DNA from 2 places in the Specibacter sp. AOP5-B1-6 genome. Region 1 is predicted to be linked to the other one. Evidence: riboswitches for the same ligand, from Rfam matches in the RefSeq annotation. Region 1 holds a riboswitch; the other holds the start of a gene.
What was found. A riboswitch is a leader RNA that binds a small molecule or an ion and turns the genes downstream of it on or off. The one in region 1 is predicted to bind cyclic di-AMP.

Region 1 (4,206 bases):
AAAGTGTCCGCGGGTCAAGAAATATTCTGCACCGGGGATCGGTTCCAAGAAGAGGGCGTGGATTCCCGGGATCGTTGCAATCAGGCTAACGTAGACACGAAAGTCCTTGCCCCAAACTTGCCCAATAACAGGAGGATGCTGACGTGGCTGATCTGATTGACACGACGGAAATGTATTTGCGGACAATCCTGGAGTTGGAAGAAGAGAACATCGTGGCCTTGCGGGCGCGCATTGCCGAGCGCCTGCACCACTCCGGCCCCACAGTCTCCCAAACCATTGGACGCATGGAACGCGACGGCCTGGTCATAGTTTCCGGTGACAGGCATTTGGAACTGACCCCTGCCGGACGGGACAAGGCCACCCGCGTCATGCGCAAGCACCGGCTGGCTGAACGGCTGCTTGCCGATGTCATTGGCCTTGACTGGGCGTATGTCCACGAAGAAGCCTGCCGCTGGGAGCATGTGATGAGCGAAAGGGTTGAACAGCGTTTGTTCGACCTGCTGGGCAGGCCCAACGAGTCACCGTACGGGAACCCGATTCCGGGGCTTGAAGAGCTCGGAGGTGAGATTGCTCCCGTTTTTGCGGCGGGGCTGGTCACGCTCGTCGATGCCATGGCCACGTATTCACCCGGCCAGGAGGTTGTCATTCACAGGCTCTCCGAACGCATCCAGGTGGAGCCGGAACTGCTGCTCCAGCTAGATGAAGGCGGCCTGCGGCCCGGCGCCAGGATTTCCCTGGCGCAGGTGGGGGAGTACATTTCCGTCCGCGTCCCGGACATCGAAGGGGCGCTGGAGCTCCCGCCTGAGGTCGCCTCACATGTGTTTGTCGCCATGAGTTAGAGTTTCCACTGTGACCAATCACTATTGACAATCTCGGTAACGGAATTGTTACGTTTACCGCTTGTACCGTATAGTAATATTCTGACGCCGTAACCAAAGCGTTACCATTTTGCGACACCGAACCTTGCCTTCGCAACAATGGACAGTAATCACTAAGGCAGGGGCGGGGGAACCACATTCGGCAGACGTACAGTCTGCCTTGGGGTGAAGCCCACACTCGAAACGCAACACACCTGACTGGCCCAATCCATTGGACTGTGCCATGGCCAGATGTGTGCCAAGAGCTTGGGCCGGATCAACAGCATGACTCTCTGATCCGAATCCGACAGCTAACTTCGCAGGTGCTTTATAGAGAGGTAATTAGTGTCAGAAGTTAAACAGCGGGGACGCCGTCGGGCGTCGTCGCCGGTAACTCATGAGCTTGCATCCCTGCCGGGAAGCCGCCGTGCAGCCATTGCTGCAGAGCGAATCAGCTCACCATCAAACATTTCAGTGGCCCAGCTGCTGCGTGCAGGTGTTGCCAGCGGAGCCGGCCAGAAGGTTGGCGTGGCCATGGCCGCGACAGGCCTGGTCCTGGCAGTCACGCTGCCGTCCACACAGGCCATTGACACGCAGCACATTGAGACCGCAACAGCGGCATCTGTGGAAGCGGAGCCTGCCGTGACGGCCGGGGCGGAAATCCCCATCGCCTTCGCCGCCCCTGAGGTTGGCAGCGCATTGAACCCCGATGGCCGGCTCAAGGAAACCTTGAAGGTCAACGCCTCCGACGTCGCCCCGCAGGCTGCCAAGGGGACTCTCGGAGCCCCGCTGGAGAACCTGGTGCCAAGTTCGCCGTTCGGCGGACGCATCAGCCCCATCACGGGTCAGGTTGACGAGCAGCACACGGGCCAGGACTTCGCCATTGCGAGCGGCACTGACGTGCTTGCGGCCGCCGGCGGAACTGTCACCTTCTCGGGCTGGCACCAGTACGGTGGCGGCAACCGTGTGGTCGTGGACCACGGCAACGGGCTCTCAACGTCCTACAACCACATGAGCAGCAACTCCGTCAAGGTTGGCGACAAGGTCGAACGCGGCGACGTGGTGGGCCTCAGCGGCTCCACAGGCGCCTCGACCGGCCCGCACCTGCACTTTGAGGTCATCGTCAATGACGAAACCGTCGATCCCCTGGGCTGGCTTTAATTCCTCCACAGGCGACTTTTAGTTACGAGTTAGTCACAGGACCGTGACCTGAACGTGACATTGCCAAAAATCTGTTGTACCGTCGTAATCGCGCCAACTTCGAATCAAGCTGGCGCCCATGGGTTGATTGCCTAGCTCTGCCACTACTCATGGTCCGTTCGTATCAATCGTCTGGCAGGGGCGGGGGAACCAATAATCGGACTGCGCGTCAAGCAAAAGTCCTAGGGGTGAAGCCGCGAAGCGTTCAACGCAGGAAAGAAGAAATTCTTTCGGTGTGCCAACGTGGAGCGGCCGGGTGACTCCCATCCGAATCCGACAGCTTACCTCGCAGGCTTTGGGAGAGGAATCCTTCTTGGCTTCAAACACTGCCCTTGGGCGCCACCGCGCCGAGGTTGTTAAGACCAGCCCGATCTCCACCCTCACGAAAGCCGTCAGTTCCAATGCCGGCGGGGTTGGTCGTCAGGCCGCAGTAATCGCAGCAGCCTCCGGACTGGTGCTGACATCCGGTATCGCAGCAAATGCGGCTACTCCCACAGTGGAGCGCGCTTCTGACGGTGCCACCACGCTGAACCTGAACACGGAACTTGCTTCCGTAATCACGGCAGCATCCACGGTGAAGATCTCATTCGCCACCCCCGCCATCACCTCCACCCCGGCTCCTGTAGTTGAAGCGCCGGCAGTTGTAGAGGCACAGAGCAGTGAAGTTGCTGTTGAGCCGGCTGTTGAAGCCGTTGAAGCAGCGCCCGTTGTTGAAGAAGCGCCGGTTGCTGAAGCAGCACCCGTCGTTGAAGAAGCACCGGCAGCAGCACCTGCTCCGACTGTAACCACCAGCACTCCTGAAGCTGCACCCGCACCGGCAACCCAGAGCGGAATTGGCGCAACCATCGCCAGCGCCGCACTGGCCCAGCTTGGCGTTGCCCAGGATTGCACCGCACTTGCCAGCAACTCTTTGGCTGCCGCTGGAATCAACTTCCACGACTGGCCCGCTGGCTACATGAGCTTGGGCCGCACGGTTTCACAGGCCGAAGCACAGCCCGGTGACTTGATTTACTACGCCGACGGCGGCGCGGGCCTGGCCCACATCGCTGTCTACATTGGCGACGGCCAGGCCGTACACGGTGGATGGGAAGGCGGCACAACCGCAGTCTTCTCCGTCAACGTCGGTTCAGGTCCCGTTTTCATTGCGATGGGTCACTAAAGAACGTTTTTACCCAATGAACCCCGTCTTCGGACGGGGTTCATTCGTTTAACGGGTGTGGACTTCCATTCGGCCCAAACCTGACGCCCGGGCCAGTCGGCGCTGGTGTGCCACGGTGCGGCTTTCCGGCAAAGTACGACGACGGCCCCAGTTGCCTTTGCAGCGGAGGGCGGACACGCTCCGCCGGTGGTTCTACGCGCCGTCGCTGCGCTCGGGTTGCGCCGGCTCCTGTCGCCCGGATTCGGGCTGTGACGGTCCGCGGTCGATGGTGGTGGCCAGCGGGATCTCCTTCACGAAGAGCAGCAGGATCCCGGCCAGCACCAGCAGCGGAACCATGTACACAAAGATGGGTGTCAGGGCGTCGTTGTAGGCGCCGATCACAATCCCGCGCAGCTGTTCGGGCAGTTGGCGGACAATTTCGGGTGTGAGCGAGTTGACGGCCCCGGCGCCCTGCCCGCCGGAACCGCCGGTGCCTGCCAGCCGTTCCGCCAGGATGCTCGTCAGGCGGTGTGCAAACAAGCTGCCCACCACGGCGGAGCCCAGTGATGCCCCGATCTGGCGGAAGTAGTTGTTGGATGCCGTGGCCATGCCCACCTGGGAAATGGGGAACTGGTTTTGCACAATCAACACCAGGATCTGCATCGACGTGCCAAGCCCGATGCCCATGATGGCCAGGTAGGCGCAGATGACCCAGACAGGCATGGTGGGGGTCATGCTTGAGAGCAGCACCAGCGCAACTGCCACAATGAACATGCCGGTGATGGGCAGCCACTTGTACCGGCCGGTCCTGCTCACCAGCTGCCCTGAGCCGATCGAGGTCACCAGCAAGCCCGCCATCATCGGGATCATGAGGAAGCCGGCCTGGGTGGCGTTGGCGCCGGTCACCATTTGCAGGTAGGTGGGCAGGTAGGCGAGCGTGCCGAACATGGCGATGCCCGTGATCAGCCCGGCAGCGGTTGTGAGGTTGAAGTTGCGGTCCTTGAACAGGTG
Region 2 (4,206 bases), on a different contig from region 1:
GCCGCCCACGGCGGACGCGACAACGTGCACGTGGTCCTTGCTTCAATTGACGAAGGCCTCGACGAAAACTCGTACATTGTTCCCGGCCTGGGCGACGCCGGAGACCGCCTCTACGGCATCGTGGACTAACAACGCCTTCTGTTTGTCCCAATCTGAGTAAAACTCAAGCTGGGTGTGCCGCATGACACTGTTATGCGGCACACCCGCCACGAGTTCAGCGCAGATTGGAACAAGGTCCGCCGGCTGAGCCCGTTTTCAGCTGCTGAGGCAGCTGCGGAAGCGGCTTCAAGTGTGGGCTACAGGCCGCGCAGGGGTGTCCAGCCCATGGGCAGCGGGCCCTTGATGTCGGCCCGTTGCCGGTCAGCCGCAGCCGACCAGCCTTGGGCTGCAGCCGAACGGCCTGCGGCCGGCGCCCCTGCGGCCGAGCAGCCCTGAGCAGCGTCAGGCACTCCGACAACCCCACGGGCCACCCTGAATCCCACATCTTCGAGTACGGCATCGGGTGCACTGCCCCGGCGCACGGACGCGCGGGCGCTCCACTGCCGATCGTCCCAGCCGGCGCCGCGCAAACTTCTGTAGTCCCCGTAGCGGGCGGTATCCGCGTAATTCCAGCACCACTCCCAGACGTTGCCAATCATGTCGAACAAGCCATGGCTGTTGGGGGTCTTGAGGGCAACATCCTGGGCCCGTCGACGGCATCGAACGCCGTCCAGGCAATCTCCGCCAGGGGCCCGTACGTCGGCGAAGAGCTTCCTGCCCTGGCCGCCCACTCCCACTCGGCCTCGGTGGGCAGGCGGTAGCCATCGGCGTTGACGTCCCAGGCAACCTCCCGGCCGCTGAGCGCGTAGGCAGGGGTGCAGCCCGCCAGCTGCGAAGCGGCATTGCACCACCGGACAGCGTCAAACCAGGTGAGGGGATGCATGGGGACGCGGGAAAGCATGGGCGGGGTCCCGGCGTCGTCCATCACCGCGTGCCAGTTGGCCCGGGTGATTTGGGTGCGTGCCAAGTGGAAGGGCAGCAGCTCGACGTCGCGGGCCGTGCCGGTGCGGGCGTCGGGCATGGTGAGGGTGCCGCCCAGAATGGGCAGCAGGACAGGCGCTGCCTGCGACGCCTCAGCCGCCAGTTTTAGTACCAGCCCACTGAGTTTGAGTGTCCCCAGGCGCCGCACGGTGAGCCATAGCGTTGCTGGATGTAGCCCATGCCCCAGCGGATCTGCGTCTCGTAGTTGGTGCTCCAGTCGCTGCCGGTGGCTTCCATTTTGCTTGCGGGAAGCGACTGGGCGATGCCATAGGCGCCGCTGGAGGCGTTTTCGGCCGAGGTGAGCCACTCGGATTCGCGCTGCCACAGCTGGGTGAGGCAGCTCATCTGGTCCGCGCCCCAGCCGAAGGAGCTCAGCTGGCCGGCGGCATAGGCCTGGGCGGCGGCAGGATTGTCGCCGGAGGGAGCTGCCTTCGAAGCTGCAGCAGTCGTGGTGGCATCGGCCTTGACGTCGTTCGATTCGGCCTTGAGGGCTGCGTCCGCCGGCTTTGTGCTCGACGTGATGCTGGGGCCGGAAAAGCTGATCGGCGCGTCAAGCGGGGCCGACACTGCCGGTGCTGTGGTGCTGGCGGCAGAAACGAGGCTGCCCGGGTTTGCGCCGGCGGCCTGCTGTGTTCCCACCTGCTGGGCGACGGCACCGCCGGCCACGAGTGCGCCAAGGACCGCCACTGCGGCCATGCACTTGGCCGTGGTGGTGACGGCGGAGACTGCACCGGACGGACCGGCGGCCCGGGTCCGGGCGCGTGCTCCCGCAGGTGATCCCGTGCGGGTGGACGCAAGCCCAAAAATCGATGGACGGCGCTCTGGTTCGGCGCGGCGACGGCCGCGCTGCGGTGCAGCAGACATGAGTGGGCCTCTCTACGCCTGCGAGGTGAGCTGTCGGGAACGGACTAGAGAATCCGGCCGCACAGATCCCGGCAGCAAAATCACTGCTGCCTTCACTGCGCCGGCTTAACCCCAAGGGCTTCCATGTAGGAAGGGCCCATAAAGATTGGGTCCCCCGTCTCTGCCATGGTCAATGGATGGAAATGGGCGGCGGCAGAGCTCGGCGAACCGTCCATCGATGCCGGGAACCAAGGACGGTTCTGTGGGCACTTTAGACAGAGTAACGGAAACGAGACCCCATGTCACATTTTGGTAACAACCTTTGTAGTGCCGTGACCGACGAGTCACCTCCGGCCATTTACTTAGCAATGCTAACGATCTAGGATTGGAAGCTGAGCACACAAAACATTTTCTGAGGCAGCTGAGCACCCATGGCCGAACATTCACCGGCAAAAACTTCCACGCAACGCACGACGTCGTCCCCCGGCTCAGCTGCCGATGCCCCTGTTGCGCCGGGGCCGGGCGCCGGGCCGCCTCCGGGTGGCAGCGCGGGGCGCAAGGCAGCGAAGGGGATTGGTGCCGGGCCGCTGGCGGCGGAGCTGCGGGTGGCTGTCATGCGCACCTCGCGAAGGCTGCGCGCGGAAGCCGCCACCGGGGAGATCAGCCCCGGGCAGTATTCGGTCCTTGCCGCCATCATGGGCGGTCCACAGACGGTGGGCCAGCTCGCCGCCCGTGAGCAGATCCAGGCCCCGTCCATGACCCGGATCGTCAATGCCCTGGCGGAGGCCGCATTTGTCAGTCGAGAGGAAAACCCGCAGGACAAACGCCAGGTGCTGGTGCAGATCTCCGAGTCCGGGGCCGCCACCCTGCTGCGTGCCCGGTCCAAGCGGACGGCGTGGCTGGCGCAGAGGGTGTCGGCCCTGACCCCGCAGGAACGCGCCACCCTCCACGAGGCGGCACTGATTCTGCAGGAGATGAGCGCATAGATGAGTTCAATGTTCCGGGCGCTCAAGGTTTTCAACTACCGGCTCTGGGTAACGGGGGCCCTTGTTTCCAACATCGGCACGTGGATGCAGCGTGTGGCCCAGGACTGGCTGGTGCTGACCGTCCTGACCAACAACTCGGGCACCGCCGCAGGCATCACCACGGGACTGCAGTTCCTGCCGATCATTTTCCTGGGCCCCTATGCCGGGCTGCTGGGTGACAGGGTCAACAAGCGCAAGCTCCTCCTTGTCACGCAGACCGGCATGGGAATTTGTGCTTTCCTGCTGGGCATCCTCGTCGTTACGGGGACAGTGGAGCTGTGGCATGTGTATGTGCTGGCACTCCTGCTGGGAGTGGCCAGCGCCTTTGACGCCCCGTCGCGGCAGGCGTTTGTCTCCGAAGTCGTCGCCAAGGAGGACGTGCCCAACGCCGTCGCCCTTAACAGCGCCTCCTTCAACCTGGCCCGCCTTGCCGGCCCGGGCGTGGCAGGTCTTGTCATTGCCCTGGTGGGAACCGGTCCGGCCTTCCTGATCAACGGGGCCAGCTTCGTGGCCGTGATCTTTTCCCTGTGGCGGATGCGCCCCCACGAGCTGGCTCCTGCTGTGCGTGTCCCCCGGGCCAAGGGGCAGATACGCGAGGGCCTGCGCTACATCCGCCAGCGCCCGGACCTGATGATGATCATGGTGCTGGTCTTTATTGTGGGCACTTTCGGGATGAACTTCCAGATCACCAATGCGCTGATGGCCACCACGGTTTTCAATCTGGGGCCGGGGGAGTACGGGCTGCTTGGCTCGGTGATGGCGATCGGCACGCTGGCGGCGGCCCTGCTGGCCGCGCGCCGCAAGACGATGCGCATGCTTTATATTGTGGGCGGCGCCCTGGCGTTCGGCGTGACTGTGGGCGTGGCAGCCTTTATGCCGAGCTTTGTCCTGTACGCCATTGCGCTCGTGCCCGTGGGGCTGGCGTCGCTGACGTTCATGAACGCATGCAACACCACGGTGCAACTGACCACGGACTCGGCCATGCGGGGGCGGGTGCTGGCTGTCTACATGGTGGTCCTGCAGGGCGGGACGCCCATTGGCGCGCCGCTGGTGGGCTGGATTGCCACCGAATTTGGTGCCCGCTGGTCGCTCGGCATGGCCGCGGTGGTTGCCGTGCTCGCCGGTCTGGCCGCCCTGGTCATGATGAACAGGCGCAACAACGTCAGGCTGCGGGACCAGATCAGGGCCGTGCGCCCGTTCGCGATGGTGCCGGGGCTGCGTCGCTCGGCCGGTTAGCTCTGCCGGCGTCGCCCGGCCGGTTAGCCGGTGGCGGCCAGGTGCCGGCCAGGTGCTGCCGGCCGCCCCGGATGGGCGCCGG

Region 2: it holds a riboswitch for cyclic di-AMP, as region 1 does, so the genes downstream of both, ACT3TS_RS04865 (transglycosylase) here and ACT3TS_RS07600 (NlpC/P60 family protein) in region 1, are expected to answer to the same signal.

The regions. Positions count from the first base shown of each region.
Region 1 covers NZ_JBQSVT010000011.1:48,172-52,377, forward strand. The annotation lists gene ACT3TS_RS07590 (metal-dependent transcriptional regulator) at 144-839, shown strand; cyclic di-AMP (ydaO/yuaA leader) riboswitch at 980-1,198, shown strand; gene ACT3TS_RS07595 (M23 family metallopeptidase) at 1,203-2,018, shown strand; cyclic di-AMP (ydaO/yuaA leader) riboswitch at 2,161-2,366, shown strand; gene ACT3TS_RS07600 (NlpC/P60 family protein) at 2,371-3,216, shown strand; gene ACT3TS_RS07605 (MDR family MFS transporter) at 3,409-4,206, opposite strand, start outside.
Region 2 covers NZ_JBQSVT010000007.1:7,220-11,425, reverse strand. The annotation lists gene upp (uracil phosphoribosyltransferase) at 1-129, shown strand, start outside; gene ACT3TS_RS04875 (SUMF1/EgtB/PvdO family nonheme iron enzyme) at 297-638, opposite strand; gene ACT3TS_RS04870 (formylglycine-generating enzyme family protein) at 635-1,168, opposite strand; gene ACT3TS_RS04865 (transglycosylase) at 1,126-1,884, opposite strand; cyclic di-AMP (ydaO/yuaA leader) riboswitch at 1,888-2,083, opposite strand; gene ACT3TS_RS04860 (MarR family winged helix-turn-helix transcriptional regulator) at 2,295-2,849, shown strand; gene ACT3TS_RS04855 (MFS transporter) at 2,850-4,124, shown strand.